DNA from 2 places in the Thainema salinarum CENA647 genome. Region 1 is predicted to be linked to the other one. Evidence: predicted binding sites of a transcription regulator. Region 1 holds the regulator's gene; the other holds the start of a gene.
What was found. The regulator NtcA, encoded in region 1, controls nitrogen genes in cyanobacteria. The targets are predictions, from matches to a motif close to TTTGTANNNNNNNNTACAAA.

Region 1 (16,200 bases):
CATTGAGCTGATCGTAAACAGGGGCAATTTGATTGAATAACGAACGAATATGAGCCGCTTCTGCACTGAGAGAAAGCGGCTCATCGGTTTGAACAGTTTTAGCCATGCCAAGTTGTGATGAAGCCGATATTAGACCTGCGCCATATTATAGTAGCGAGTGCTAATCAAGGCGAGAGCGGCTTGCTGGGCCGATAGCTCAATCAGGCATAGCTCATCATCCCGCAGTTGGCAGGGCTGCTTCCACTGGAGGGAGAGCAGGGCAATCACCTGGTCGCGGTAGATAATCGGGGCGACGAGATGCGCTTGAATATCACCTGCGGTGTAATGGGACACGGCAGAAAGCTCGGCATCGGCTGGAATATTGGTGGCAACTTGGAGCGACTTTTCTGCGATCGCTTTTTGCACCAGGGGATCGTTCGCCAACCAATCGGTGCTGATGCCAGCCGGATAACAGCCGATTTCATCGCCCGTTGAGCCGTCGGCTAAGGGACAGATGACGCAGCAGTTGGTTGAGAAACTTTGGCTAAAGGCTTTAGCGAGCGGTTCAAGGCTGGTTTGGACGGTATCTTGCTCACGAGCAACCGATACAATCGTCTTCAATAGCGACATTTGAGCCTGTGCTCTCACCAGTTCTTCAGTGCGCTGATTGAGTAACTCATAGGTTTCAGCCGCCCGCTGCACCACGATTTTGAGTTCGTTCGGATCCCAGGGCTTGGTGATGTACTTGTAAACCTGACCAGAGTTGATCGCTTCAACCAAATCTTCCACGTCGGTGAAGCCCGTCAGAATAATCCGCACGGTGTTGGGAAATTGGGGCACGGTTTTGCTCAAGAATTCCGTTCCCTTCATCTCTGGCATCCGCTGGTCAGAAATGATCACCGCTACTTCGCCCTCGGATTCCAGTACTTCGAGCGCCATGATGCCGCTTTCGGCCTTTAAAACCTGGAAATCCCGCCGAAATGTCCGATACAGAAGATCAAGGTTGTCTGGCTCATCGTCCACAACCAACATTTTGGGCTTGGCGGGACGGCCTCGGCTACTTAGGGGGCGGCTTGTTGGGTCTAAGCCGATGGTCAAATTGTCCATTACCTCCATCTCCTCGGATAATGCGATGGTCATGTTTTCGGTTTATTGTTTATCGTCCATTGAGGACAATAGGGTGATTCTGATGTTGACGCTAATGACGCCAGTGAAATTTGCGATCGCGTATGAGTCTGCGGCTACTTCAGAGGTTAGCATCTTGACAGACGGTAATGTCTAAGCATTACAACGTCGCACAGCACTCATTATTCCCGCACATTTGTCAGACCTATCAGGTGCTGGCAGATTTGGCTGAGCTGAAGGAATTTAAGCGGTACCTTGGCAGGTTGGACAGAAGTAGTAGCGACGCCCACCGGACATGGCTTTCACAATCGGCGTGCCGCAGATCAAGCAGGGTTGATATTGGCGGTTAAAGGCCCAGTGGCGATAGGCCGAGCGTTTATAGCCCTGCGCTTTAAGCTGGTTAGCAAGATCAATATCGTTTGTAATACCCGCCGTGACGTAGGACTGGCGCGAAACTGCGATCGCAGCTTCAGCGACTTGGTGCAATTCTGCCTCGGTACAATCGACCGGACGCCGTTCGGGGTGAACCCGCGCCACAAACAAAATTTCGGTACGCAAATAGTTGCCTAATCCAGCCAGGAAATGCTGATCCAGCAGCAGCGTGGTGAACTTGCGGCGATGAAATTCGCGATCGCGCAATCGCTCCATCACTTGTTCAACGGTAACCTGCTCATCTAGCACATCTGGCCCAATGCGCTGTAAGAACGGATGATGCGCCAAATCGGCATCGGCCAGTACGTCGATATCAGAGGCGCTGTAGAGTAGGGCTGACTTGCGCTCCGTGTGAATGGCTAGCCGGAGCTGCCAATTGGTTTCGGGATAAGAGTAGGCTTTGCGAATGATCCATTTGCCGTAGAGCTGATTGTGGCTGTAGATGTTCAGCCCGTTGTCGAACCGCGTGAGCAGAGCTTTGCCTCGCGGCTCTACGGCGATAACTTGGCACTCCTGTAGCTTTTCAGCGTAGGGTTTGAGGTGGTCAAAGGCAAAGAAGATCTCTTTAATTGGACGATGTGCGATCGCAGCGGCAATTTTGTCGGCTGAGCGCTTGATTTCAGGGCCTTCAGGCATGATTTACCACTTCTCGATAGGTGGCTAGATAGAGCCGAGTGACGTAAGCAAAGCGGACTCGCCCATCGGCATCGCTGAACCGCTGATGCAGTTGCGTGAGGTTGGTAACTAACTACTCCGCAGCCGTCCCGGTCTGCGGCACATAGGACGAACTCATGGCGCGACCAATCAGTCCCTCAAGCGTGAGGAACTGATGATAGGGAAAGGTCAACGCTTGATAATCCTTGAATAACAGACTGTGCTGCACGGCCTCTAGATCACGATGATCGGCATGGTTGAGGTAGCGATCGCCTGCTGCGTCGCAGAGAAGTTGAGTGTACTGCCCTACAAATTCGTCGCTCTCGTCGCGGTCATTCCACATCAGCGCCAGTCGTCCGCCCGGTCGCAAAATCCGGTGGAATTCTTGCAGACTCGGTTCGGGCTGAAACCAGTGAAAGGCTTGGCAGCAGGTAACTAGATCAACAGCAGCGTCGGGTAAACCCGTGGTTTCAGCCTGTCCCGCTTGGCGCATAGCGGCATTTGGCTCAACCGCCCACACCGTCACCCCCTGATCAGCCAGCAGACGCGCCGAAATGCCTGTGCCTGCGCCAATATCAGCAGCAGATAGGCCTGATGGGTCACCTAAGCCAGCCAACAGATGCGCGATCGCAGTTACAGGATAGCTGGGTCGGTGCTGAGCGTAGTCCTGTGCTCGATTTGAGAACCGTTCCGTGGGATTTTGTTGGTAAAGTAGGGAATCCTTGGAGGTATATTCATCCATACTTTTGTGTGTCTCCATGCAATCTCGAACTGTGTCACTATCATCTGAACAGCTTAAACATCACGTTCCCGCTGCCACCGTTTTTTTAGCCTCCCGACAGCAGTATCATACCTGCCGCATTCAGATCCCCGACTGTGACCACAGCTTGCCATCGATTCAAACGGGACGAGGGTTCTACAGCTTCCTGAAAGCGACTGACACCGTGGCCAAAACGCTGAGGTTATTGACCAAGTTGAGCTATCGGGGCGAAGAAGTTGCGATTCTGGCTACTCCTAAAGGGTATAGTCTCTGGGGTTTGGAGCCCAATGCAACGCCTATCGTCTGCAAAACCCGTACGCCTGCGGCTAATTTAAATGCGATCGCACCCGGCACCTGTACGATTCTAATTGACCGCGCCCAGTATCAACCGTGCTACATCCGCACACCGGATTTAGATAAACCCCTAGTTGCGATCGCGTTTAACGGTGGCTACTACAGCTTTTTCCGTCAGGAGCCTGACATGGATCGAGCGCTAGAGCTGATCACCAAAATTGCTCAGCGGGGCGATGACCTGATTATGGTCAAGAGCGAAACGGACTGCATTCTCTACATTCATGAACCCGGTGCCCAAAGTATTGCCTCCGGTCAGGCGCTTTAGTGTTGTTCTAGGTGGCTTTGACTTAGGTTTAGCGGTAGCTCGACTCGAAAGACAGTGCCGACTCCCTGCTGGCTGGAAAACGAAACCTGGCCGTTGTGCAGTTCAATGCACTGCTTGACGATGGCGAGTCCGAGTCCGGTGCCGCGAATGTTGATGGCATTTTGGGCACGATGGAACGTCTCAAACAGCTTAGGCTGATCTTCATCCGGGATGCCGATGCCGTGATCCTCAATCTGGAACATCGCGGTGGTGTCAGAGCAGGTGAGGTGAAAGTCAATTGGCTTACCGCTGGGTGAATATTTGACCGCATTGGATAACAGATTGGTCAAAATTGATCGCAGCAGTTTGGGATCAATCAGTGCCGAAGTGGGACAGTTGCGATCGCAGGTAAACGAAATAGTATGGGATTTGCCGATGCTGAGCTGAATCTCATCGATCAAATCCTGGCAAAAGGCTTGCAAATCAACTGGAGTCAGCTCTAGCTCTAGCTTGCCTGCCTCTGCTTTGCCGATGGTGAGGACATCTTCCATTAGGTGGGACATGTTGCGAATGGCTGAGCGAATGCGCTGAAAATACTCCTGGCGCTTCGCGGCAGAGGCAATGTGGCCATACTGTTCCAGCAGTTCAACCGAGGTGCGAATCACCGTCAGCGGCGTACGAAATTCGTGGGAGACCATCGAGATGAAGCGGGACTTGAGCGCATTCAGTTCTTTTTCTTCTTCTAGCGCATTGCGAATTTCCGTTTCCACCCTCTTACCATGTCGGATCAGCCGTTCCCGCGTCCGAATGCGCTCCACCATCACGTCAAACACCTGAGCCAGCCGATCCATTTCATCTGGAAAGCGACTCTGACGCGGGAACGCAATCTTTTGCACATATTCGCCGTCAGCGACTCGCTCGGCTGCTTCAGTCAGCACAATTAAATTACGGGTTAAAACACCAGATAGGACATAAATCAGAACAAACAGTACTCCGTATGCGATCGCAAAGGCGATAATCACCCGATGTCGAATCGTCTGCTGAATGTCTCGCACATGACGCGCATCAATATCCAGTCCCAGGATGGCGACCACTTCACCAGCATCATTTTTCAACGGTGCAGAAGCCGATAGCCAGGTGCCCCACTTATCGGTATATAGTCGAGAATGCTCAGCTAATTCACCCGTTTCCAGCACTTTGCGCGCCCGCAAACTCAAAATATCGGGCTCTAAAAACTTGACCGCCTTTTCAGGTACATAGTTCACCCGCAAATCGACCAGATAGATCATCTCCCGTTCATTGGGAGCAACGACGGCAGGGCCGATCCGTCGATTATCAGCCGCTTTGCCCACCACCATTGAATAAAGCCAGGTATCAGGGCGCAATCGATGCACCGTTTCAAACCACTCTAGCTGCCGCTGATAGCGCGGATCGTCTGAAAATCCAGCGGCGTTTCGCTCCCCAGTTTCATACAGCTCCAACAGTTCTTCAACATCGACCCCTTCTGCTGCCCCTTTGAGAGTTGATCGCAGTTCTGTCCGCAGTCGGTCAATTGTTTTTTCAGTTGTAAAGGTATAGAACCAATAAAAAGCACCCGCGAAAACGATGCTAAAAATCACGCTAAAGCCCAACAGTAATTTGACGCGCAAGCTGACAAATTTTGGTGACTCTAGCTGATCAGAAACATCTAGTTTTGATGAAGGTAAATTACGCCGCAAGGTCGCTTTCCTGTAAAACCACTAGGCTTTTTTTCACAACTACATCTGCAACGTCAGGACAAGATTCTGTGGAAGCACCCCTAATGTTAATGACTCGCTCTGTCCAACCAAAAACAGGGAAGAACTAATTTACATTCTCCATACGAGTTTATACTTGGCGGAGTGAATACTGTCATCGTAGATCACGAATCCATAATTTGTTTGACCAGCTCCAACAGCCGGGAAGCATTGAGATAAGAACCTACATTTTTAGCAAACGTTTTTGGCAAAAGGGTTGTACTGTCGATCTCTTGCCAAAGACAGCGCAGAGATTTCTGTTGGGCCATATCTTAGACTTTATCGGAAATTGTTTTGTAGCGCGGCTTCGCCGCGCTACAAAACAATTTCCAACCCCAAAAACTTTATTTCCAATAAAGTCTATTGCAGTTGTCACTTGGCAGGAGTCAACGTTCTGGTAGGCAGTTCTGTCGCCTCCAGTCAGGTGTCTTCCGACAGGCGAATGCTTTAGATGGGGCATTTGAAACGCTAGGATTGGCTACTAGGGTTGATGAGTGAGCCGAGGAAGAATGGCAACCAAATATATAGATCGGGTTAAGCAGGTATCTTCACACTTGCGATCTTCACACTTACGAATAGATGGATGGATGCTGGTTGTGGGTGCGATCGCAATTTTGATTGCTTCGCCCATCCTGGTGGTCATCGGCTCGGTCTTTACTCCCTCTAGTCAAGAAATTTGGAGCCATTTGGCCTCAACTGTATTGCCGACCTATATGCTGCAATCGTTTTGGCTGATGGTCGGTGTGAGTTTGGGCGTCACGATCATCGGAGTCAGCACGGCATGGCTGGTAACAACCTGTCAATTTCCAGGCCGTCGTGTCTTCGAATGGGCACTGCTGCTGCCGCTTGCCGCTCCGGCCTATATCTTGGCCTATGTGTATACGGATCTACTGGAATTCTATGGGCCGGTTCAGTCGAGCCTGCGCCAAATCTTTGGCTGGAGCAGTGTCAATGATTACTGGTTTCCTGATATTCGCTCGCTTGGTGGTGCGATCGCAATGCTGACGCTCGTACTCTATCCTTACGTGTACCTGATTACCCGCGTTGCCTTTCTCGACCAGTCGGTTTGTACCCTAGAGGCCAGTCGGTCATTAGGCTGCAATCCATGGAACGGCTTTTTTCGAGTGGCGCTGCCGCTGGCGCGTCCCGGAATTATGGGCGGCGTAGCGCTGGCGCTGATGGAAACGTTAAATGATTTCGGCACCGTCCAATTTTTTGGCGTTGAAACATTTACAACCGGAATTTATCGCACCTGGTTTGGTTTGGGTGAACGGATTGCGGCTTCTCAGCTATCGGCGCTGCTGCTCACCTTCATCTTGGCGCTGCTGGTGTTGGAACAATGGTCACGCCGCCGCACCAAGTACTATCAAAGCCACAACAGTCAGCAGCCGTTTTCAGCCTTTCAGTTACACCATTGGCGAGCAATCGGAGCGAGCTTCATGTGCGCCCTGCCAATCATTCTGGGATTTTTGATTCCAGCGGTGGTGCTGGCCGAAATGGCGATCGCAAATATGACTGATAACTTTAGTACTGGATTTTGGCAGTACGCCAGCAATAGCTTAGTTCTGGCCTTTCTAACCGCTGGGCTAGCCGTTGTCCTGGCTTTGATCATGGCCTACGGCTTACGGCTGCGGCCCAAACCGAGTATGGCTGTTGCTGTACGCGTAGCCTCAATTGGCTATGCGGTACCCGGAGCTGTCATCGCGGTCGGAATTCTGATGCCGCTGGGCCGATTTGATAACTGGTTGGATCGCTCCATGCAGAGCCTATTGGGCATCTCAACCGGATTGTTACTCAGTGGCACGATTATCGCCCTCGTTTTTGCCTATCTTGTCCGCTTTCTAGCGGTTTCCTACAACACCGTGCAGTCCAGCCTCAGCCGCATCAAACCCAGCTTAGACGACGCGTCCCACTCGCTGGGTTACGGTTCCATATCGACGCTGCTCAAAATCCATGCGCCCCTGATGGGAGGGGGGCTAGTTACCGCCGCCATTCTGGTGTTTGTTGACGTAATGAAAGAGCTACCAGCCACACTGATCGTGCGCCCGTTTAACTTTGATACGCTGGCGGTGCAGGTGTATCGCCTCGCGTCGGATGAGCGTCTAGCCGAGGCTGCGGCTCCGGCGCTAGCAATTGTGCTGGTTGGTTTGATTCCCGTTATGCTGCTCAGTTGGCAGGTGTCGCGATCGCAATCTGGCGCATCTTAAAATTAGAGCTTAAACAAGAGGCCGCACATTGTGCGGCCTCTTGTTTAAGGCGTTACTTAATCTGGGTATGAATTGTGATGTGGGGGCATCGCCCCCACATCACAATTCATACTTAAAATCAGCAATTCCCTTGTTTAAGCCTGAGTGATACAGCTTGAGTCTTAAATGTAAGGTGTTACATCCTCGTTGCAATCATCCGCTAAATAGGAGAGCGCTCGGAAGCGTAAACCGACAAGCTGTTCATACAGCGGATTGAGCTTACACATGGGTGGAATGTGAACAATCTTCTTGCCAAACAGCTTGACATCCCGCTCAAAGGGACACTGGGGTGGCACCAGTTTGCAGATAAATCGTGCCAAACGCGGATCTTGTACATCAAGCTGGTCTAGCCACTCGCGGGCGGGTTTGAGCGGATCAATTTTGCCATCGTGACTGCCAGGTGCGATCGCAGGTGCCGCCGCTGTCGGCTCGGAACCAGAGAGGTCATACAGTGTAGACCGCAGCGAATTGAGTACTTCAATTTCTTGGCTGAGTGCCTCACAAAAGCTCTGGAGCTTTTCATCTTCCGATGCGGAATATACGCCATCCGCTAGCGCGACCATTACAGCAGTGCGGAGAAAATTTTCCGCCATGTGGCTATCTTGACCGATATGCTCCGCTAAGCTGGTAGCCGTAACGGGTTCAAACGTTTCAAAGTTGATGTCTTTGGCCAGTTCATCATCTAGAATCGTGTGAATGAGGTCTTTTTCCTCCTCATCAAAATGTCCGTCTGCCCAAGCAATCGTCAACAGTCCTCTTAGCCAGGTAGCAATTTGCTCTTGAGTGTAGGAGGACTGAACCGTATGAGCCATGAGTTGTCACCTATCAGAGTGCTCTACAGAAATAAGGTTAGAAACAATGTGGCATCCTCGCAGTTGTAAGAATTTGCTTAGTCTTCACTTGATATTGAGTTGGGCTACAGGATTAAATATGACTGGGTTTGAGGATGCGATGTCATAATCATCCAAGCCTCTAAACTCATGATACCCAGTCCAGTTCATCAATAGCAGTTGGAATAGGCAGCAATTTGTTCCGTCACAGGAAATAAGATGCTATTTCCGTAGATCAGGCAGTTTTTCAGTCAGCCTCTACAACGTGAGCTGCGGTTAAATACCGGATCAGCAACGCCTGTAGATCGTCAATGTTGTAGGGTTTGTTGAGGTAATCAGCAAAGCCAGATTGCAGCAGAAGCTGACGATCTTCCATCTTGGCCAGCGCCGTGATGGCTACAACGGGTATCAACTGGGTTTTGGCAGAGCGCTTTAAAGCATAAATAATATCTAGCCCGCTCACTTCCGGCATCACCACATCCAACAAAATGAGAGAGGGACAATGCTCTTGAATCAGCGTTAGCGCCTTTAGTGGATTAGTCGTACTGAGGTAAGGAATGTGAAACATATCCAGCACCTTACACAGCAGTAATAGGCTGTCTTCATCATCATCGACCGCTAGCACCAACGGTAGTCGCGATGAGATTGAATCAGTAATTTCAGGATGAGTAGAGGGTGCAGCAACAGTCTTTGACAGCTGAGAAGCCATAGGTAAATCGCTCCAATAGGCATCGTAGATTGAAGCAGTCAGGCACCTCTTACATGGCAGCGTGTGGCACGTAGATAGAGCTGGCTGATGCTGCATAATTCGAGGAATTAACTCCTGGAACGTTCGGCATCACGACAGAGTCGCCGCGACTTCTTATGTCTTAACATTTTATTTATATTCTCTCAAGTAACTTTGCATTTGGTTACTGAATTCTTGGCCCAGACTTGCTCAACTGCTCAGTCAATACTGAGTAAAAATACTGAGCGAGAAATACTGAGCGAAATCAGCAGTGCGTCGCGAGGTGACTACAAAACTCCTTTTGAGCTAGGAATGGTATTAATGCGGCGTGGATCGGCTTCAATCGCCATCCGCATAGCGCGAGCAAACGCTTTAAATGTCGCTTCAATAATGTGGTGAGAGTTGATCCCGTCCAGTTGCCGAATATGCAGAGTCATCTGAGCGTGATTGACAATGGCAACGAAGAATTCGCGTACCAGTTGCGTGTCGTAGGTGCCAACTCGCTGGGTGGGAATGTCTAAGCCATAGGACAGGTGAGGCCGTCCTGAAAAGTCAAGGGCGACCTGAACGAGTGATTCATCCAGCGGCGCAACAAAATGACCAAAGCGGTGGATACCTTTGCGATCGCCCAGGGCTTGATGAATGGCTTGGCCAAGTGTGATGCCCACATCCTCATTGGTGTGGTGATCATCGATCTCCAAGTCACCCGTGGCGCGTACTTCCAAGTCAATCAAGCCATGAGATGAAATTTGATCCAGCATGTGATCCAGAAAGGGAATTCCGGTTTCAGCGATACATTTTCCCTGACCGTCGAGATTGACCGTAACGTGGATGTCGGTTTCTTTGGTGGTACGGCTGACCGAGGCAATCCGGGCAGCAGTATCTAGATTGTTGACGGTGGAAATTTGGCGATCGCGGGTCTGCATGGGTCAAATAAATAGCTCTCAGGATCTATCCTATCGCGCTAGCTGCACCATTCGTGCGGGCTGATCCGTAACGGTGGTGGAGTATTATCCGTAGCACCATTGGTCGGCATTATTCGTAGCGTTGCCCTTGATGCTCGATCCAGCCTCCGGGATGAGAGCCATTGGGATCATGATGTGTCCAGTGCACCACTCCGCCTTGACTGTTCCACTCGTATTCTCCCCGAAATCGCACTGTGTCTCCTTGACGCAGAGCATCAATCCGGGGTGCAAGGTCAATATTGTGGCTGATGAGAACCGTATGTCCAGACGAGAGGCGAACGATGAAGCGCTGATGACGGGAACCCTCTAAATCATCTGATAGCAACCGATCAACTTGACCTGCGGCTTCTACCATGACGTTGGACGCATGCTGAGCGTAGGCATCCAGAATGACCTGTTCGCTGGCTTGGGCAATCGCTGATGGAGACTGCGCTAGGGATTGATGCGATGGTGGGCTGGTGAAGGCACAAGCGATCGGCGCGATCGCAACTGCCGCCAAGGCGATAACTTGAGGAATAGCCCGCTTTAAATCCGTCATGTCAGGTTGGTTGATGAGTTGATGAATGTTGATGAATTGAGGATCAGCAGAGGAGGATCTGCGATCGCAAATCCTTCTCTGCTGACGATTTATGCGTTCCAGTTGTAGCCAATTCAACTTAGTCGCGGCAACCGTGAACGTACGATCTTACATGCCCATAATTTCGTAGCCAGAATCCACGTAGAGAATTTGTCCGGTAATCCCACTGGCCAAATCGCTGCAGAGAAAAGCGGCTGCATTGCCCACTTCTTTTTGGGTTACAGTGCGGCGCAGGGGCGCTGTGGCTTCAACATGGTGAATCATGTCCAGAATGCCACCAACGGCAGAAGAGGCCAGCGTGCGAATCGGGCCAGCCGAAATGCCGTTGACGCGGATATTGGCTGGGCCTAGATCGGCGGCTAGATAGCGGACATTCATCTCTAGTGCAGCTTTAGCGATGCCCATCACGTTGTAGTTCGGAACTACTTTGACGCCGCCTAGATAGGTCAGAGTAACGATACTGCCGCCCTCGGTCATCAACGGCTTAGCGGCATTAGCCAACTGCACCAGAGAATAAGCACTAATATCTAGCGCGGTTTGAAATCCGGTGCGAGAGGTATCCACAAAGTTGCCCGTCAGGTCATCCCGATTGGCAAACGCAAGGCAATGAACCAAAATATCAACTCGTCCCCACTTTTCCTTTACCGCATCAAATGCCGCAGTTACTTGCTCATCGTTCTGCACATTTAAGGGGAGAAACAGGTCAGGATTGAGCGATTCAACCAGATCAGCCACTTTCTTTTCATGACGACCCCGCTCGTCCGGCAAGTAGGTAATGGCTAAATTGGCCCCGGCTTGATGGAGCTGTTGGGCAATGCCCCAAGCAATGGAACGATTATTGGCAATACCCGTAACAAACGCGTTTTTCCCTGAGAGATTTAGCATGGTCGTCCGTTTATGTCTGTAGTTCAATAGTCAACGTCTGTTCCCAATCCTCTCATGCCAGCTCATCAATTCGTGAGCGATCGCGATCGCAAATCATTTGGTCAGAAGAGTGGCTCAGTAGTCGGGCGATGCGCACCAACTACTTGCAACTCATTGCGCACTCTCAGAGTGACAAGGGATGGCAATATCCACACATAATCCAGTTTCTCCGCTTATGATTGAGGTGAATTATTGGCGTAAACCGAGAAAACCTTAGAAAATCAATCCCTATCCTTAAGAATATGTAGCATTTATCACAAAAAAGTGTTTCAAGAGTAGGTTTTAGTGGGTCTAATATATAGGCGTTGATACAGACGGTCTGTTTCGTCCCATACGTGTGGGTAAATACGTAAAACCAGCACAAACAGGTGGTAGGGCAAAGAGGTATGGTAGTGACGCAAGAGCGACCACTCGCGGATTTATTTAAGCAGCTCAGCGGCGGTATTTTTCCACCGGTAGTTGAGTCATTTGAACGAGGTAAAACCATTTTTTTCCCAGGCGATCCGGCTGAGCGCGTCTACTTTTTATTAAAAGGCGCAGTCAAGCTCTCGCGGGTCTATGAAGCGGGAGAAGAAATTACCGTAGCGCTATTGCGAGAAAATAGCGTGTTTGGTGTTCTGTCACTGATTACGGGCAATCGTTCGGATCGGTTCTACCATGCTGTCGCCTTTACTCCAGTGGAACTGCTATCGGTGCCGATTGAGCAGGTTTCCAAGGCCCTGGGTGAGCATCCGGAATTAGCCATGCTCATGCTGCAAGGTCTATCCTCGCGAATTTTGCAAACCGAGATGATGATTGAGACCCTCGCCCATCGGGATATGGGATCACGGCTAGTCAGTTTCCTGCTGATTCTCTGTCGCGATTTTGGCGTACCCAGCAAAGACGGTATTACGATCGATCTCAAGCTGTCCCATCAAGCGATCGCAGAAGCGATCGGTTCAACTCGCGTAACGGTGACCCGCCTGTTAGGTGATTTGCGCCAAGATGAGATGATTTCGATTCACAAGAAAAAGATTACTGTACACAATCCTGTCATTTTGAGTCGGCAGTTTACGTAGCCTGTGCGTCATTTGTTTATCGATCAGCGCAACACTGATTTGTCGTTGCCTTTTTGTTCTACAGTGAGCTTGTTCGCAATTGACCCCGAAGCTTGGCATTTAAACCTATGCTGGTAGAGGAACGTGGCTATATCTCACGTATAGATTGAAGCCGAGATCCTGACACTACGTCCATTGCGTCGATTGAACAGGCTGTTGCTGTAGGTTAACTAAACTCTTCCATGACCATAGGGTACGTCCTGATTGTGGCTATTCTCATTCTTGGCGGTGTGATCGCAACATTGGGCGATCGCATCGGCATGAAGGTGGGAAAAGCTCGGCTTACCCTGTTCAATCTGCGTCCACGGCAGACTGCGACATTGGTTAGCGTCATAACAGGCAGCTTGATTTCGGCCTCTACTCTGGGAATTTTATTTGCCGTCAGCAGCCAGCTTCGCAAAGGCGTTTTTGAGTTCGAAGAAGTGCAGACGGATCTGCGGGAGGCACAGACGGATCTCCAGCAGGTGCAGCGCGATCGCGAGCGAATCGAAGATGAACTAGAAGAAGCCCAGAGTCGTCAAAAGAAGGCGCAGCAGCGGCTGCAAGAAATTAATAGTTCACTCAACGCGGCAGTAGAGCGTCAGCAACAGACACAGGCACAGCTTAGTCAGACTCAAACAGAGCTACAGCAGAGCGAGCGCAGCTATGGTCAAGCCCAACGTCAACTGCGTCAGCTCTCTCAGCAGGAGCAGGAGCTACAGCAGGAAGTCCAGCAGCTTCAGACGGAACGACAGGCATTGATTGAGCGGGAACGGGAAATTCGGGCGCTGATTGAGGAGCGCGATCGCGAAATTGGCCAACGAGATACTGCGATCGCACGTCAGAAAAACTTACTGGAAGAACTGGAAGCCCAGCAGGATTATCTATCGACCGAGGTTAGACGGCTGGAGCAAGAAGCACAAGGACTGCGTCAAGGCAATGTGGCACTGGCTCGCAATCAGGTCTTGGCTTCGGGTGTATTTCGGGTTGAGCAACCCGAAGCAGCAGTGGATGCGATTCGCCAAATTCTTCAGGAGGCCAATCGAACCGCGCTTCGCGCCGTTTTACCAAACTTCAACGATCCAGAGCAGCAAATTATTTTTATTACGAACCCGGAAGTCCAGCAGCTTGTTGAACAGGTTGATGACGGACAAGCTTATGTAGTACGAATTCTGTCAGCGGCAAACTACTTAGTTGGCGAACCCTGCGTTTTGGAGGAGAACGATCCCTGTATTCAAGTATTTTGGGATGCCGTTCCCAATGACTTGATTTTCGACACAGGAGATGTTGTCGCGGCCACGCCTATTGAGCGCGAGAATTTAACGACTCAGGGCCTGCGAGAGCGATTGTATTTACTCTTAGCAACCTCGCAGTTTCGTTCTCGACAGGCTGGCGTAGTCGTGGACGACGTTGATGTGGCGGGGCGTCCAGAAACCATCTTTCGCTTTTTAGAACAGGTGCAGCGCTATGGGCAGCCCGTCAGCCTACAAGCGATCGCAACTCAGCCCATTTATGCCTCTGGCCCGGTTTTAGTTGATTTGGCTGCCGTACAAGATGGCCGAATTCTGTTCCAAACCGGACAACCCGACCCGTTCCTGCCTCCAACTGGTTTACGTTAGTCATCTAATTCTCTTCGAGGTACGGCTACAGCAGGATCGGTCGGAAGCATTAGCGAGTATGAAGAGCTGCGATGCGGCAACCAGAGAGGGAACAGAATATGCGATCGCGCTAACGTCCTCTGGTAATGCACTTTAGCAGCCTAACAAGACGGGGTATAGCGTCGAAATTGCTGAGATAATTGCCTTGGATCAAGGCTAGTTCAGTCTAGGCATTGAAGTGTTTGGCTCGGTGAATACGGGGGCATCGGTGTTTGACCAAGTCTGCCCCTCCATTTTTGCCTAATTTTTGCCTACAACAAGCTGGAAGGAATTGACAGCTCACGAACCGCTACAAATATCGGGACACGGCAATGCCATGTCCCGATTAAATTCGCCGAATTCTACATGCCGAATTAGCTTAAGTCATCAACCGTATTTTCTGCTTTATCCAAAGCTCGTTCTGCTTTGGTTTTAGCCGAATCGAGTGATGCATTTGCTTGATCTTCTAACCGATTTTTGGCTTCACTGGCTTTGTTTTCGATTTGATTACCAACTCGCTTTGCATTCTCAGAGGTACTGTCCAGAACGCGTTGAGCGTTTTCCCTAACATCACCCGTTCTTTTGGCTTGCTGTTCTCTAGCCTGCTTCGTTATCCTTTCGGCATCTCTCTTAACTTCCGCAGCTGGTCGACTAGGGCGACTAACTTGGTCAGTAATCGTTCGCTCGACGTTGGATGTACTGCGCTGGGGCACGGCCTTGGTGCTAGCAGAGGTTGAGGGATTGCTACAAGCGGTTGTGATGAACAACAGCATTCCAGCAAAGAGGATTCCGAGGGTTCGTTTTAAGAAATTCATGTTTTAGTTTTATGAGGAGTTCTGTGTACAGGTTTCATAGTAGTGAGTCTTACAGTCAGAACGTCCATCACAGGGCTGATCTCAGCCTGCCAAAGGTAGGGGCTATTGGTTTGAGTTTGTCTCAATAATTTGAGTGATTAGCTCAGAGACTTGGCTGGCTCGATTCAGCACCATCAGGTGTCCGGCTTGCTCAATCGCCACGTCAGGTTTAATCCAACGCATGGGAAAAATGCGATCGCACAATCCATGAATATGATGCAGAGAATCGGGGATGGTGTGATTTTTCCACACCACCACGCGATGCAGTGCCCATTTGAGAAAATGCGGGTCGGTATCTAGCAAAATAACTTTTAGCAACTTCCGTTCTTCCACGGTTTCCACGCTAAATACCCAATAGGCAAACCAATAAACTGCCCACAGCAACGTCTTGAAGGGAAAGACGCGATGCAGGGGAAACCAGCGAAATAGTTTGTAGTAAAACGGAATTTCGGCAGTGGTCTTGGCGCTAGACAGGAGAATTACCTGCTCGACATCAATCTGCTTGGCCATCTCCACCGCGACTAATCCACCAAAGGATAGGCCAACTAGAATCGGTTGATCCGACTGAACCTGCTTAGACAAACGGCAGGCATAGCTACTCAGGGATTCACCCCGTTCCGGCTCTAGCCAGTGAATATGTACCGGACGATAGCCCTCAAACTTCAGCTCCCGAAAGACGCGCTCATCCGCTCCAAGACCACTGATAAAGTAAATATCCTTCTCTGCTCGCTCGGTAAACGTGACAATCGCTTGATCTTCTGCTTGATGCTGTGCGATCGCGCTTTGTCTATCCGAGCGACTCGTCGTACCCGCTAGTGCTTCCGACTGATCCCGATTAGGCTGTACCTCTGTCATCTCAAACGATAATTGCTGACTGCTCTAGCAACACTAATCCTATTGTTGAAAGGAACTCATACTTAAGGCGTCGGTAAAAGGGTAGAGGTCAAGTCGTCCTATTCCTCTCTCTCCGCTTTTTCTTTCAACATATCCGACTCAATTGCATTCAGCGTTTTAATTGCCAGTCGCTTGGCTTCCAAATTC
Region 2 (16,200 bases), 5.2 Mb from region 1:
CTGTTGATCAACAGTAGGTTGTTGGAAGCACCATATTCTGGCCCTACTGTAGTTGAACTGACTAGCCATAGAGACAGCCATCGATGCATTCTGTGCATTCTGTTGATGGCTGTCTTTCATTTTGAACCAAGAAGTGCGTAAGTCCTATATTCATGTCAGAAGTCTCACATGTCAGAAGTCTCAGCTTTTGCGGCAAGATGTGAGATAGTATCACTACTCTGCACCTGACCCTAATACCTATCGCTGTTTTCACTCATGGTTTCCCCTGGTTTTTCTGAATTCAAAGCCTTGGCCCAGCGCGGTAACTTTATTCCGGTTTACCAAGAGTGGGTAGCAGATCTCGATACGCCCGTTTCAGCGTGGTACAAGGTCTGCGCCGGACAGCCCTACAGCTTTTTGCTGGAGTCGGTGGAAGGGGGCGAAAATATTGGTCGCTACAGTTTGCTGGGTTGTGACCCGCTGTGGACGCTGGAAACGCGCTGCGATCGCACCGTGCAAACCCACCGCGATGGCCAGCAGCAGGTGTTTGAAGGCGATCCCTTTATTGCGCTAAGTGAATGTCTAGCTCCCTATACTCCCGTCAAACTGCCGGAACTGCCGCCGGGAATTGGCGGTCTGTTTGGCTTCTGGGGCTATGAGCTAATTCGCTGGATGGAGCCGACGGTGCCCGTCTATCCAACCACAGAGGCGGATTTACCGGATGGGCTGTGGATGCAGGTGGATCACCTGCTGATTTTTGACCAAGTGAAGCGTAAGATTTGGGCAGTTGCCTATGCCGATCTGCGGGACGAGACGGTGGATCTGCAAACGGCTTACGATAAAGCCTGCGGCCAGGTGCAAAATCTGATCGACAAGCTGCAAATCCCCTTCTCCGGTCGCGATGCCGTCTTGCAGTGGACGCCGCCCAATGGCAGAGAGCGAGCGGAGCTGTCCTACACCAGCAATACCACTCGCGAACAGTTCTGCGCCAATGTTCTAAAAGCAAAAGATTACATCCACGCTGGCGATATTTTCCAGGTGGTGATTTCCCAGCGATTAACGACGGCATACGAGGGCGATCCGTTTGCGCTGTACCGCTCGCTGCGGCTGATCAATCCTTCGCCCTATATGGCCTATTTTCACTTTGGCGACTGGCAAATCATTGGCTCCAGCCCCGAAGTGATGGTCAAAGCCGAGCGGGATGAAGCCCAAGATAATCGCGCGATCGCAACTTTACGTCCAATTGCAGGGACTCGACCTCGGGGTCATACCGTTCCCGAAGATATGGCATTGGCCAACGACCTGCTGCAAGATCCGAAGGAAATCGCCGAACACGTTATGCTGGTCGATCTCGGTCGCAATGATCTGGGGCGCGTCTGCGACAACGGATCGGTTTCAGTTGATGAGCTGATGGTGATTGAGCGCTACTCCCACGTGATGCACATTGTCAGCAACGTGGTTGGCACGCTGGCTCCTGGCAAAACTGCTTGGGAACTGCTGAAAGCCTGCTTCCCAGCGGGTACCGTTAGCGGCGCACCTAAAATCCGCGCCATGCAGATTATTCACGAGCTAGAACCCTGCCGCCGAGGCGTTTACTCAGGGGCCTACGGCTACTACGACTTTGAAGGTCAGCTCAATACTGCGATCGCAATTCGGACGATGGTGGTGCGGGGCAGCGGAAACGGTAGTCATACGGTCAGTGTCCAGGCTGGAGCGGGTTTAGTAGCCGACTCTGAACCGGAGAAAGAGTATCAGGAGACGCTAAATAAGGCACGCGGCATGCTAGAAGCGATTCGCTGCCTACAAAAGTAAAGCCCTAAAAATAATTAGGTTGCCGCATTGCGGCGACCTAATTATTTTTATTTGGCACCCACAAATATGAAAAAAATCTTAACCTAAGGACAACCTGCTAATTACCGGGATTTGAGCTTCGTCTTCTACATTTACTGTGCGGTAGTATACATGAAACTCCCATGCTTCAGGCTCAGCTTCCCACACAACCTCCCTCTGCTGAATGGCGACAAGTTCTAGAAAACGTCTATCAAGGCAGGGAGTTGCATCCCTTCAGCACCGGCCAGACTATCCCCATGCGTCCTCAAGATATTTGGATTGTCTGCCGAGGGGTGGTTCAGCTCAGTACGCTATACCCCACTGGTGATGAAGCGATTTTGGGTCTAGCCTGCCCTGCAATGCCTTTTGGTACTGCTTTCACTCGACTGCGCCCCTATAGTGCGATCGCACTCACCGATGTCGATCTGATGCGGCTCAATCAGATGGAAATTGAGCAGTCGCCACTGTTGGCTCAGGGACTCTTTCGCCAGTTAAGCCGTCGCCTCCAGCAAACGGAGGCAGTACTGGCAATGGCAGGCCAGCGCCGAGTCGAAGATCGACTGCGTCATCTGCTGCTGCTCCTGGCCCAGGAAATGGGACAACCCGTCGCCCAAGGTATTCGCATCAATACTCGTCTAACGCATCAGCAGCTTGCTAATGCCATTGGAACAACCCGCGTTACGGTCACTCGGTTGCTGGGTCAACTGCGGGATGAAAACTGGCTGTTGATTGATTCCGGTCGGCATCTGATTCTGCAATCAACTGCGATCGCATCCTAGTAGTCTGTCAAAGTAGAAATGAGGGGTAGAAGAATTTTGAAAATATTGCGCCGCAATATTTTCAAAATTCTTCTACCCCTCAAAACACACTGGACAAAGCACTAGTACTTCGGTAGATAAGGGTGAACGATGCCCACCCGAGGGGATTGGTGTTACCTGGATCAATTGTTAGGTGCAAATAGATGTTCTGCATATTCGTGGTTCAGCGATTGGAGAGAACTGCGATCGCACCTGTGCTTACTGCTAAACTTGGCGGGTTCTCAAGGCTTTCGTAGTTAGAGATACAAACGCCCTCAGTGAATCGTTCGTAGTGTGGCAATAAGACCTCACACGGCTGGTACGATTCATGCAGCAACATTACTCGGTCATCATTGTGGGTGGTGGGCAGTCGGGCCTATCCATGAGCTACTGCCTGAAACAAAAAGGGATTGACCACATCGTCTTTGAGAAGAAAGAGATTGGCTACTCCTGGAAAGCCAAGCGCTGGGATTCCTTTTGTCTGGTCACGCCCAACTGGCAGTGTCAGTTACCTGGATATTCGTATCCTGGCCCCGATCCGCACGGCTTCATGCCCAAGCATGACATCGTGCAGTACATCAAGGACTATGCAGCGGCGTTTGCCGCTCCGGTTGAAGAAGGGGTGGAAGTGCTGAAGCTGCGTAAGAACAAAGCTCAGGACGTGTTCGAAGTCTCGACCACAATTGGCGACTATACCGCTGATCAGGTGGTAATTGCGGCGGGTTATTATCACAAGCCCAAGATACCTGCGATCGCAACTCGGCTACCGGAGCACATTGTCCAAATTCACTCGTCGGAGTACAGAAATCCTCAATCGCTGCCGGATAAAGCCGTTCTCGTTGTGGGAACTGGCCAATCCGGCTGTCAAATTGCCGAAGATTTGCACTTTGCGGGCAAGCCGGTTCATCTCTGCGTCGGTGGCGCACCCCGCTCGGCTCGTACCTATCGCGGCAAAGACGTAGTTGCCTGGCTGGATCAGATGGGCTACTACGACCTAACGATTGATCAGCATCCCCAAAAAGAACAGGCCCGTCATAAAACCAATCACTACGTTACCGGACGGGATGGCGGGCGTGAAATCGACCTGCGGCAGCTAGCGCTAGACGGGATGCAGCTTTACGGCAGGCTGAAAGATATCCAAGGCACTCAGCTTGAATTTCAGAACGACCTGAAGCAGAACCTCGATCAGGCCGATGCCGTAGCTGAAAGCATTAAGCGCACCATCGACCAGTTTATTGATAAGCACCAGATTCCAGCTCCGACCGAACCGCCTTACGTTCCTGCTTGGGAGCCGACCAAACCCGTTTTGGAACTCGATTACGAGCAGGCCAATATTGGCACCATCATTTGGAGTATCGGCTACGAGTCGGACTTTCGCTGGGTTGAGCTGCCCGTTTTTGACGGCAAAGGTTATCCGGGGCACGATCGCGGCGTTACCGAGATCTGGGGACTGTACTTTCTGGGCTTACCCTGGCTTTACACCTGGGGGTCGGGTCGCTTTTCGGGGATTGCCCGCGACGCCATGCATCTGGCGGACTATATTGCCGCTCGCAAGAAGGAATCTTACATGGGCGACAGCAGCAATATGTATGCTTTTCTTATCGGTTCATAAAGAATTTCTTATCAAAAACCAAAAAGATAATGATGCTACCGCAAGGTCGCAGTATGCTTACCCTTCTAGCTTTCAATGCATGTCATAAGGCTGAGGAATGGCTCTGAATTTCTCAGCAAAAGACTAGGCATCTGTTCCACTTTCCGTCATTCTAGAACCAAGCATCGTGGTTTACATAGACATATAAACAGAAGGAGTGTTGGAATGACCGAAGGAATGGATCCTGTTAAGTTGATGAAACAAGAAGTCGGCAAAGCGGCAGCCGCCCGCGTCACCTCCGGCTCAATCGTAGGACTAGGGACGGGATCAACCACCGCTTTTGCAATTCAGTTTTTGGGTGAGCGGTTGAAGTCTGGTGAACTCAAGGACATCAAGGGAATTCCGACTTCGTTTCAGGCATCTGTATTGGCTAAGCAGCACGGGATTCCGCTGACAACGCTGGATGAAGTCAGTGGCATTGATGTTGCCATTGATGGGGCGGATGAGGTCGATCCGCAGCGCAATTTGATTAAGGGCGGCGGCGCAGCTCATACCCGTGAGAAGGTGGTTGACTCGCTGGCCAAGCAGTTTATCGTCGTGGTTGACAGCTCTAAGATCGTCGATAAGCTGGGTGCATTTCCCCTACCCGTTGAAGTATTGCCAATTGCGATCGCGCCTGTAACTCGCGCCTTAGAAAACCTCGGCGGCAAGGTTGAACTGCGGATGGGCGTCAAGAAAGATGGCCCTGTGATCACCGACCAGGGCAACATGGTGCTGGACGTGAAGTTTGAAGCTATCACCGATCCAGCCGCAATGGAGCAGCGGATCAACAATATTCCGGGTGTATTAGAAAACGGCCTGTTTGTCGATGTCACCGACCTCGTCCTGATCGGCGAAGTCAAAGACGGCCAAGTTTCCATTCGCGAAATGTAGGTTATTTCCTGATTCTCGTTATACATTTGGTAGGGGCGAATGGCCATTCGCCCCTACGTTGCTATGAAATGACTAGGGTTGCCAGAGCTTGATTTCGCCGTTGGAGCTGCTGGTTGCTACCAAATCGCCATTTGAATTCATCACGACTGCCAGAACGGGTGCATTATGCTGCTGGTCGGCAGGTGCAGTCCCCAGGGATTCTTCCTCCTCCGTATCCCAAACCATCACATTGCCGCTATTGTCGCCACTGAAGATGAGCTGACCACTGCGGCTATAGACGAGAGAATTCACCCGTCCAGCCCCCTGCATTTCGACAGGTTCACCAATTTGTAGACGACCGCGCACTTCCTTAAACGAGCGCAGTTCAACTCCATCTAGATTCCCTGCCGCTAACGTTTCACCATCGGGGCTGAACTTAACCGACTCAACACCCAGGCGAGTTTTGATGACTTCCACTCGCTCAAAATCATCTTCTAGATCCCAAACGGTGATGGTTGTGTCGTGACTGCCCGCAACCAGATACTTGCCATCGGGACTAAAGGTCAGCGACGAGAAGCGACCGTCTTGCCGCTCGCCATTGTGCCGTCCCGTTTCCGCTTCCAGCGTTGCCAAGACGGTACGACTTCCCCAGTTCCAGAGCGTGATGCTGCCGTCAAAATTACTGGCCGCCAGATACTGACCGTTGGGACTGAACTGCACCGTCGGCGAAACACCTCGATAGTCTCGATCCAAAATTACCTCTGACGCGCAGGTATTCCGCTCCGGATCGCAAGCATTCAAATCCCACACCCGCACATCGCCGTTAAACGTTGCAGAGACCAGATAGCGATTGTCTGGGCTAAAGGCCAGCGACGTGCCATAGCGATCGCTACTCGGTAAATCAATTACATGACGCACAAATCGCTGCTCATCTCCCTGCAGCACCGCATCCACATTCCACACCCGCAAACTGCGATCGCTAGCTGCACTCGCCAGATATTGACCATTGGGACTAAAGGCTAAACCGAGCACATTATTGCCATGCTGAAGATTGCGTAAGAGGGAAATGGTATTCGCTTGAGCTAACTGGATCGGCGGGTTTGGCACTTCAACCGCGATCGCACTTCGGCTAGCAGTCAACGGTAGAAGTGGACTCGTCATTGACAGGGAAACTGCGATCGCAATTCGGCTAAATCCAAAGAATGAGGGCTTATTCATAAATACTGTGCTGGAAATAAACCAAGAACGAATGAACATCCCGATTTATCTCTCACTTTCGCCAGCTTATGCAATCAACCCCGCCAAAATCAGATCCCTCCAATCATCAACCATCAATTACTAACCACTGCCAATTCCTCTCTGCCCGATTAACTCCTCTATGACCCTCTACAGCCTCTCCCTACCTGACAAACTCTGAAACCTTCTTCCCCCGACAGCAGGGGTCTTCCTTCTCCCACAGTTCATCTCCTTGGACAACTGTTTTCAGATCGGAAAAGCTGCTGATGCTGGGCTGTTCGCTGACTACAATTGCCCAGCAGTCATCGCATAGTCCAGCCGCTTTCGAAACAAAGCGATCGTAAATGGGATTCGAGACTGAAACATCAACATACTCGTCTGGTGCTGAACGGGCCGATTGAACCAGCGATTTAGCGTATTCAGCCAGATTGATTTGTTCTGTTTTGGACAGTGATTTCCACTGCTCATCCAGAACAATGATTTGGAGGGTCGGGGTGCCCTGCAAAACATTGGTCAACTGGTAGTTTCCACGCACCTCTCGAAAAATGTGTTCACCTTGCTTTGCGCGTTGCTTGTGCTGGGTGGCTTGTTGTTCGGCCAGTTGAGCAGCCTGCTGCTGGGCAACTTGCAGCTGCTGTTGATAAGCAGGCAGGCGCTGTTGCGCGATCGCATATTTATCATCCGTAGCGGGAATAGCCTGTATTAAAGCAATGGCCGTTTGCCAATGCTGCACAACCCGTTCCCAATCATCTACTGTTTGGGCAACATCGGCCAGTTCCGTCGCATTAGCGGCCTTCATCACCGCCTGCTCAAAGGAGATCTCTCCCGTAATTGAGATTGGCTCAGGATGTAGCGTGGCGACTTTGACGCCACGGGTCGTTTCGCTATATTTCTGAACGGCATGATTCGGTGATGCCAGCGCTGGCGAGTCTGCTTTGGTCAAATTTGGCGGCGATTGCGGATCGGCCCCAGATTGGCCAGATTGACCAGGTTGGGCAGATGTGCAAGCAGACATGACCAGTGCGATCGCAAATGTCAGCAGCGATAGTTGAATTTTCCAGCCTTTCGGCGATAAGGAATTGAGCACCAGACACGGATAGCAATTGGCCTGCATGATATATGACATGGTAGCAACTGCAAAAATCAAGATGGTAGAGCGTTCCAGCCTATGCTCTACGGCAAGTGGTTATTGCACGCCAGCATTATAGCGATCGTCTTGCACTCTCCGTAAGAGCCATATCCCGACAATTCACAATATTTTTGTCTGCGGGTGAATTCTGCTCGTCTGCCAGCTTGATTTCGGTAGGTTTTGATCGTGGATGTGCCGTGCTTCGATACAACGCGACAAAATGGCTCTTCTAGAAGAATTTGCGCCCTAGAATAGAGGAGTGATATTGAATGCATAGACTGAATCCCAAAGCAAATTTGCCATGCTGCCTATTTTTTACTCCGATGAATTTTTGCAGCACGATCCAGGCTACGGACACCCCGAATGTCCAGAACGCCTGACGGCTATTGTCAAATCCTTAAAGACTGCGCCTTGGGCCAATCAGCTCAAATGGCAAACACCGACTCCAGTACAGCAGCGGGACGTGATGCCGTGGGTACTGGCCGTACATGATGCAAGTTATGTTGAAGCACTGCGGCAACTGGCGAATGGTGGCGGAGGACGGATCGATGCCGATACGCGTGTGTCACCCCGCAGTTTTGAGGTGGCGCTACTGGCGGTCAGTGCCTGGATTGATGGAGTAGATAGCGCTTTGACAACCAATGGGCCAGCCTTTGTCCTGGCGCGTCCGCCTGGGCATCATGCCGTCAAGCGCACAGGCATGGGATTTTGCTTGTTATCCAATGCTGCGATCGCAGCTTACTATGCCCTCCAGCAACCGGGCATTGAACGCGTGGCCATTCTGGATTGGGATGTTCATCACGGCAACGGAACGCAAGACATCGTGGAGCATGATTCCCGCATTGTCTACTGCTCTACCCATCAGTCTCCTTGCTATCCCGGCACGGGGCGCGCCACCGATCAGGGTGAACACCACAATGTGCTGAATATTCCTATGCGACCCGGTAGCACCATTACCGACTACACGCTGGCATTTGAGCAAAAGGTCATGCCGTTTTTGCAGAATTTTCAGCCGGATTTGCTCTTGGTCAGTGCTGGCTACGACGCAAATGCTGCCGACCCACTAGCGAGCATTGACCTTGAACCCGACGACTATAAAATCCTGACGCAGTACTGCCTACAGCTCACGTCCCGCATCGTATTTGGATTGGAGGGTGGCTATCATTTTGCGGCTTTGGCAAATTCGGTACTCGCAACTGTTGAACCCTGCCTAGCCGTTGCTGGCATCGCGTAACTGGGTGGCAGCGTAGTCAAAAACCTGTCTTTTGACACAGTCATATGCCTGCCTAATTTCTACCCACTGAAGGGAGATCCAATCTGCGGCTCCTGATATTTGTAGGGTACGAACGATAAACATAGGAACTTATATGACTGCAAGTGCTAACAAAAACACTTTTTTACCCGAAGGAACTCAAAAAGTCGTAGATGCATTTGAATCGTTAGGCACAGACGAGAAACTAGCGCTGCTTTACTACGCATATGAGCATATGGGTGAATCGATTACGCCCGCTGCTCCCTCCGCCGCTAATCCAGAATTGGTACCCACCCTGATCGGTGACTATCTGGAGCTGTCTGATGATGAGCAACTGCAAATCATGCGAGAAATTGTAGAAGGAAAAGACTCTGAATGTTCTCGTGCTTATGGTGGCTTGACTGAAAATAATCAGCTCTTGGTTTGGTACGCTTGGGCCAAAGAAATGGGCAATAATGTGGTCGATATGCCGGCTGATTATAAAGCCAGCTCAGCGATTAAAGATGCGCTGAAGCGAATTGAAAACCTGGAATTTCAAGAGCAAATCTCTATGCTGCGCACCATTGCTGGCAACATGGGCTACAGCGAGGTTGGTGATATTCCCAGCCAGAAAGAAACTGGTAAAACTCCAAGTTTGTAAGACTGGTCACTTGCAGTATCAACTACCAGAAGCTGTCAAAATGGGTCGTTGATAGCGATAAATTCGAGATAAGAACATTTAAGAGGGAGGTGCGATCGCACCTCCCTCTTAAATGTTCTTATATTTTTGGAGACTGATGTCAAACAACAAGCTGTTGTGAAAGCCCCACCATGCGCAACTTTTACAACAACTTATTGGGTAACTTTGCGATCGCAAAGTTCAATAAAGTTCCATACGGAAATTTGCACTAATAGCTGGATTCGCCGCTGACATGATCATTGGGAATTTCTTTCCCTTTTTGCTGGAGTGCCGCAGTTCGAATTACTTCCCAAATTCGATAGAGGTTGCCATCCTTTGGATCGGCTGCCCGATAACGCTGAATGAGATTATCGAGCTCTTGCTGTGTAGCGGGAACTTTGGGGACAGAATCAAAGCTGGTCATGGGAATCTCCTTGTACTGAAGCAGGTAACTGAAGCCGGATCATCAACCTGAGGGAGTCTAGCGTGACGGCTAGGCGACCATTTATGCTGAAACCATAACACATTTGTATAGTACGTAACAGAAATATTTGATTAAGTCTGCATATACCAAAGCCATCAGATGCTGAATCCGTGAGAACCTGTTGGTAGTTGCTGGCTTGACGCAATCACTTGTACCTTAATCCAGCTGATCAGCAGGATGAGCATTGAACGTCCTAAATAGCGCCACAACGCGCACCATCAATTTGGTTGAGTAACCGAATTGCAGTTATTGAGTTTAGTGAGATCCAGCGATCAAACCACTGCCATCAAACGACTGGTTGAGTTGAGTGTTTACATCGCTCAGCAACTTAATCTTGTCCAAGAATACAAAGATAAACTGTTGCATTTGGCACCATATTTTGCATCTTGAACAAATTTATAGGTAGCTTCATTTAATTTGCCCATCCTTCATCAAAAGACTATCGAAGTATGACAAATTCACTATTTTTGTATGCCTCCATTACTTCTCACTCCTCTCGCCCCACCTCTCGCTTCCTACAGTAAACAATCATCAAGCCGAGCAAAAAAACGCACCATTTGGGCTAGGCCAATGGCACCCAAATGCCAAGCGGGTAGGTGTCCATCGACAGCACTGGTGTTAAATTCGAGAGCATCAAAGCCGAGCCATTCACTGCGATCGCGCCAACCGACTCGATTCCCAAAGCGTTCAATGGGGCCGTTGATCCGCCAGCCTGAGCGACCACCGCGTCCCAGAAGCTGCAAATTAGCGTAGTTCATGTCGGTGCGGCCACCCACCTCACGCCAGATTTGCTTTTGAATGCTAAAGCCAAACCGCCCGCCGCTCCAGTTCACCCAGAGATAATCCAGCGTCCGCAAATCGCGACAGGGAAATGCCTCCAGATCAGCCGCGCTGAGTCGGGCTCCAGGTTGGAGGCTACGCGCCGCCAGCATCATTTGGTAGGTTTCGCGATCCGCTTCTTGCCAACGACCTGCTTCCAGCAAAGCTTGTAGGGGGCGATAGTCAATATTGCAGGCGGAATCAAGAAACACCTGATTGGATAAACTGGTTGGGGCAAACTGGGCGGTTCGCGCAGTGCTGCCCGGTTGATGAATCAGAGAGGACTGGAGTGGCATGAGCTGATCCAACGCCGCCAACGCTTCCGCCGCCGTGGGATAGCGATCGCGAAAATCGTAGCGCACCATCCGATCCAGCACTTCGCACAGGGCTGAACTAGCCTGAATGCCGTCTCGCCAGAGGATTTCGCAGGTGTGGTGATCTTCGGGCAGCGTCTTGGGATGCTTGCCCGTCAACGCCTGAATGCCAATCATGCCAACTGCATAAATGTCGCTGCTGAAGCGGGGCCGTCCAGCAGACTGCTCGTTGGGCATGTAACCGGGTGAACCGATTGCAATCGTGCGGGTCGTGTTGCCCTGCACCCCGATCACGCGCGTTCCCAACTGCTTCACTGCGCCGAAGTCAATCAGCACCAGTCTGTCATCGGCCCGACGACGGATCAGATTCGAGGGCTTGATGTCGCGGTGAATCACATTGCGCTGATGGACAACGACCAGAATTTCTAAAATTTCCCGCAGCAGTTGCATGGTGTACTGCTCCGTCTGGGGCTGGCCCAAGACCGATTCTTGCCCCAAGTTATCACCGTCAACATACTCCTGCACCAGATAAAAATCTGGGCCTTCTTCAAAATGGGCAAACAGGCGCGGAATGCGATCGCAATCGCCAAAGTGATACAGCACTTCGGCTTCAGCTTCAAATAGTCGCTGAGCCGTTTCCAAACTTACCTGATCCGACAGTTCCGGCTGCAGGTGCTTCACCACACATTTGGGGTTGTAGGGCAAATGCTGATCAAGGGCGAGGTAAGTTTGGCCAAACCCACCACCGCCCAAATGCGCCATGATTTGATACCGCCCACCCACGATTTTGCCTAGCGGTAGTCTTGGTGTTGCGGTCATGGGTGCGATCGCATCTCCCTCCCCAATCAAACCCTTTCGATCTTGACATGAAAACCTCAATCTAGTGATTTTAAACGCAACAAAAAAATCGCCCCATTGGGGCGATAAGCGAGGAATCCATTCACACGGCGATCGGATCTCTCTCAATTGAGCTGTGAGTTGGGCTATGTCTCAAAGTTACGCTTATGTCTACGCTTATGATTTTTCCCACAAGGTTCTGACCTTGCCGGGTAACCAACTGGCAACTTCTTCAATGCGCTCTGGTGACAACTGCTCTTTAGTAGCAGAGAACACAGCCGCTGTCACAGTTTCGCCATTTGTTGAGGGAGGTAAACCCCCTTCACGGGCGACTCGGAAAAAGAAGTCGTGATCTTCAATTTTGAAGATGCCGGGGCCTTGCCAGGGCGGACGAACCCGACTTAAAAAGCCTACGATCGGATTCATATCTTTCCATAACTCGGACATATCCATTTGTAGGGACTTGTCCTTGCTTTCTGCCGCGTCTGTTCCCGATAGATCGGCTGCAACGCGATCCGATGTCTCAGTCGTCATCAAATCTCGCATCACGCGAAACACAACATTCGTTGCATCTCTAGCATCAAAAATGTCTTCTAGATTGCCTTTGAGCATCACCTTCTCTAAAAAGGGCATGTGCTCGTCAACAATCGGGATACTAGGACCTTCTTTCAGTGCTTTAGGTGGATTCTCTTCCATCTTTTGCAGCATTTTGCGGCCTTTCTCAGTCAGATCGGCTTTTTTGAAAGCAATCAGGTGGGGGAGTGGGCCATCGCTTGATCCGAGCGTATTCGCAATCCGCAGATCAAACTCATCTGGATTGACGACCGATGGCACATCCGCTTGGGTCGCATAAGCGTTTCCCGCAAAGTCAGCATCAATGTATTGCTTTTGATTCAAAAAATCGAGGTGTCCAAGCAGATCACGGGTGCCAACTTGCCGACCTGCAAAGTCTGTTTGGGAAATATTTAACCCCTGTTCGCCCTCAGATTCCCGAACTTTTTGCAGCAGGATATATACAATGTCTTCTTTAATTGCAATTGTCATAGAAAACCTCTTAAACGTTGCGTTTGAACGTCTTTCACCTAAGACGTAAGGGGGAGCGTAGCCCATACGACTACCACTCAGCTTTCATCCAGCGATCGCAATTGTTAGCAGTTGCCAATTACCTAACGAATTGCAGGTGCAACTAGATTGAACCTGACCAAATATTACAAATCTTAAAGTTCGACCACATCTATCAATGGGGATCAATGCGCTTCTACTTCCGGTATATTTTGAGCGGCTGATCTCTTTCTACGGGCAGGGATTAATTTCAATCCAGATTTTGCTTGACCTTTGGTTTCACGGAATTAGACAAGCCATTCCGAGCAGCTTCCTGCGATTGGGGCAGCGTTACGGTTACAGTTGTGCCTTGATTCACCACGCTGTCAATGCGGATGGAACCGTGATGATTGGTCACGATTACCTGTGCGATCGCAAGTCCGAGACCTGAGCCAGTACTCTTTGCCGTTTGGGATTGTTGGTTATGAGTTCGCGCCGGATCAACGCGGTAGAACCGATCAAACAGCAGCGGTAATGATTCTGCCGGAATGCCAACTCCCGTATCGCGAACCTGCACCTGTAGGGTTGGCTGTGGTGCCATTATCCAGCAGGCAATGAGTTCTACGTCTCCCTCAGCCGGAGTGTATTGAATGGCATTGCTCACTAAGTTGGTGAGCAGCCGAATTAGCTGATCGCGATCGCCCATAATTGTCAGAGCCGCATCCAGTTCAACAGCGGGGCTAGCAGCCGTTCCAACGGTGGTCGTCGCCGAAACGGGCAAGGACGAACGGGGGGCAGCGGGTTCAGCCTTCGCTTCTTCGTCTAACTGAAGCGACAGAGTAATGGACTTATCCAGGGCAATGGCCTGCTGTTCCTCCAGCACCTGCACTAGCAGCGCATCCATCTCCACAGGCTGAAACTGAGGCGGACTCATGCCGCTATCCTGACGGGCCAGAAACAGCAGGTCGTCTACCAAATGCCCTAGCCGTCGAGTTAATCGCTCGATCACCTTGAGCTGATAGCGCTGAAAATCGGCATCCAGTTTTGGATCAGCCAGCGCCACCTGCACATTGGTTTGGATCACCGCAATTGGATTCCGCAGTTCGTGAGAGGCATCCGCCGTGAACTGCTTGAGCTGCTGATATGACTCCCGTACAGGTGCGATCGCAAGTCCAGACAAAAACCAGCCCAGCCCCCCGACGGTTGCCACAATCAGCACAATGCCAATCCCCAAATCCAGCAGCAGCCGACGAGTTGGTTTCGTTACCTCAAACCAGGGATGGCTGACCCGCAGATAGCCCAGCACCTGCCGCCCCATCTGCAGCCGCTGCGTTACCTGCCGCATTAGATGATCGGGCGTAGTATGTATCGTCTCACCTTTGGGATTGACGTGAACGGGCACGTCGATCGGGGTTGAAAACGTCGTCCACAGTAGCTCTCCGGTCGGGCTAAACCATTCTAGGTCGATGTGGTCATCTTCGACCGTGTCGGCGTTGTTGCGGAAGCTGGCCTCGACGTTGACGTGCATCAGCGGGTAGGCCATTGAGTCAGATAACTGGTCTTGATCGGGCTCAATCACGAGCGATCGCTGCACCACTTCCACTACATGGCTCAGCGTATCGTCAATCCGCTCGACCAGCGTTGTCCGCACATACCAGTAAAAGCCGCTAGCAAACAGCAGCAGCAGGACGGCGGTCACGGCAGCATACCAAAGCGCTAATCGACGACGGGTAGCTTGAAACATGAAGGCGACGGTACGGTGGCGACTAGCGTTTGGATTTAGATCGGGAGCGGGAGGACTTAGATCGGGATTGGGTGGAAGTCGAGCTAGATGCCGATGCTGCACTGGAGTTTCCGTTGGCAGACCCGTTGCCGTTCTGTTCTGCCACTTCGAATGAGCGCGATTCCCGTATCGTATTGGCCTGGGACAACAGGGCATCAGCAAAGGTGATTGCCTCCTGCGCTGTGGGGCCACCCGCTAGCTGGGCCAGTTCTTCCCGCCGCTCGTCAGTATCCAGCGGGGCGACGCGTACAACGGTACGAATGTCTTCGGCTGTGGCTTTCTTGGCCTTGCCGTTTTTGGCAGAGCTAGCGGCAGAGGTTTCTTCAATCACCTGCTTGTTGACCCGGAAGTGCTGATCGGCCATTGCGGCGACCAGGGGCTGGTGGGTAACGCAAAGCACCTGGTGACTGCGGCTGAGGTGATGCAGCTTTTCTGCGATCGCTTGGGCGACGCGACCGGATACACCCACGTCAATTTCGTCGAACACCATTGTGCCCACGGCATCCACCTGGGAGAAGCAGGCTTTGAACGCCAGCAAAAAGCGGCTCATTTCACCCCCGGATGCCACCTCGTCCAGCGGCTGTGGCGGTTCACCGGGGTTAGGACTAAACAGAAACGTCACCCGATCTGCACCGTGACTGGTGGGTGTAATTGACACAAGCTGAACCGTAAACTGCACCTTGTCCATTGCTAGCGGCTTCAGCTCTTCAATCAGCCGCTGTTCAAGCTGCTGAGCCGTGCGGCGGCGCATCTGGGACAGCTTTTCACAGGCCGACTCCAGTACGGCTTGCTTTTCGCGATAGGTCTGCTCCAGTTCCTCTACAGACTGACTGCCGCCCGTAATCTCGTCCAGGTCAGCGCGAATTTTTTGGTCATATGCGATCGCATCTGCCAGGGTTGGGCCGTACTTGCGGCAAATTTGCTTCAAGACGCTGATTCGCTGTTCAATTTCCTGGAGACGTTCCGGATCGGTTTCAATGTCGGCACCGTAAGCGTTGATCTGGCGTCCCGCTTCTTCTACCTGTGCCAGGGCATTCGCCACCATGTCAAGGACAGACTGAATCTGCGGATCGTACTGCAGCATATCGCTGAGCAGGTCTTCGGCTCGACCCAGCAAATCGGCACAGGCATCGCCGCCATGCTCGTTTTGATACAGCGCCTGATAGACTTCATAGCTCTGCTGCTGTAGCTCAACGCTGTGGGACAGCCGCTGATATTCTTGCTCTAGCTGCTCTAGCTCATCCGGCTCCGTCAGCGCCGCCTGAGCCAGCTCTTTGGCCTGATACTCAAATAGGTCAAGCTGCTGGAGCCGCTCTTGCTCTGCCTGCCGCCGCTTTTCCAATCGCTGAAGCGCCTGCTGTGCTGCTGCGTAAGCTGTTGCTACCTTATCCCGCTGCTGTAGTACCTCACTGCCGCCAAAGCCGTCTAGCCACTCGCGCTGGAGAGAAGCGCGACCGAGCTGCATGGTTTGGCCCTGAGCGGTGATCTCGACTAAGCGATCGCGCAGGGCTTCCATCTGCTGCTTATTCACCTGGATG

Region 2: AC286M_RS32970 (MSMEG_0569 family flavin-dependent oxidoreductase) is a predicted target of NtcA. The motif match lies at 2,857-2,876, and genes of this name have one in related genera.

Annotation. Positions count from the first base shown of each region.
Region 1 covers NZ_JBYJZJ010000022.1:749,626-765,825, reverse strand. Annotated here, with positions in the region: gene ubiE (bifunctional demethylmenaquinone methyltransferase/2-methoxy-6-polyprenyl-1,4-benzoquinol methylase UbiE) at 1-106, opposite strand, end outside; gene AC286M_RS10160 (response regulator) at 130-1,086, opposite strand; gene AC286M_RS10155 (hypothetical protein) at 1,070-1,261, shown strand; gene nei (endonuclease VIII) at 1,348-2,172, opposite strand; gene AC286M_RS10145 (class I SAM-dependent methyltransferase) at 2,285-2,950, opposite strand; gene AC286M_RS10140 (hypothetical protein) at 2,949-3,569, shown strand; gene AC286M_RS10135 (sensor histidine kinase) at 3,566-5,266, opposite strand; gene AC286M_RS10130 (ABC transporter permease) at 5,911-7,530, shown strand; gene AC286M_RS10125 (Mo-dependent nitrogenase C-terminal domain-containing protein) at 7,692-8,381, opposite strand; gene AC286M_RS10120 (response regulator) at 8,647-9,108, opposite strand; gene hisB (imidazoleglycerol-phosphate dehydratase HisB) at 9,414-10,052, opposite strand; gene AC286M_RS10110 (DUF3465 domain-containing protein) at 10,162-10,629, opposite strand; gene fabI (enoyl-ACP reductase FabI) at 10,777-11,553, opposite strand; gene ntcA (global nitrogen regulator NtcA) at 11,979-12,650, shown strand; gene AC286M_RS10095 (DUF3084 family protein) at 12,872-14,287, shown strand; gene AC286M_RS10090 (ATP synthase subunit B family protein) at 14,680-15,120, opposite strand; gene AC286M_RS10085 (alpha/beta hydrolase) at 15,223-16,014, opposite strand; gene AC286M_RS10080 (hypothetical protein) at 16,113-16,200, opposite strand, start outside.
Region 2 covers NZ_JBYJZJ010000022.1:5,938,327-5,954,526, reverse strand. Annotated here, with positions in the region: gene trpE (anthranilate synthase component I) at 256-1,791, shown strand; gene AC286M_RS32975 (Crp/Fnr family transcriptional regulator) at 1,953-2,588, shown strand; gene AC286M_RS32970 (MSMEG_0569 family flavin-dependent oxidoreductase) at 2,935-4,218, shown strand; gene rpiA (ribose-5-phosphate isomerase RpiA) at 4,435-5,130, shown strand; gene AC286M_RS32960 (WD40 repeat domain-containing protein) at 5,203-6,327, opposite strand; gene AC286M_RS32955 (hypothetical protein) at 6,509-7,471, opposite strand; gene AC286M_RS32950 (histone deacetylase family protein) at 7,776-8,708, shown strand; gene AC286M_RS32945 (orange carotenoid protein N-terminal domain-containing protein) at 8,842-9,366, shown strand; gene AC286M_RS32940 (hypothetical protein) at 9,614-9,808, opposite strand; gene AC286M_RS32935 (GUN4 domain-containing protein) at 10,384-11,850, opposite strand; gene AC286M_RS32930 (DUF2267 domain-containing protein) at 12,016-12,882, opposite strand; gene AC286M_RS32925 (sensor histidine kinase) at 13,151-14,623, opposite strand; gene recN (DNA repair protein RecN) at 14,646-16,200, opposite strand, start outside.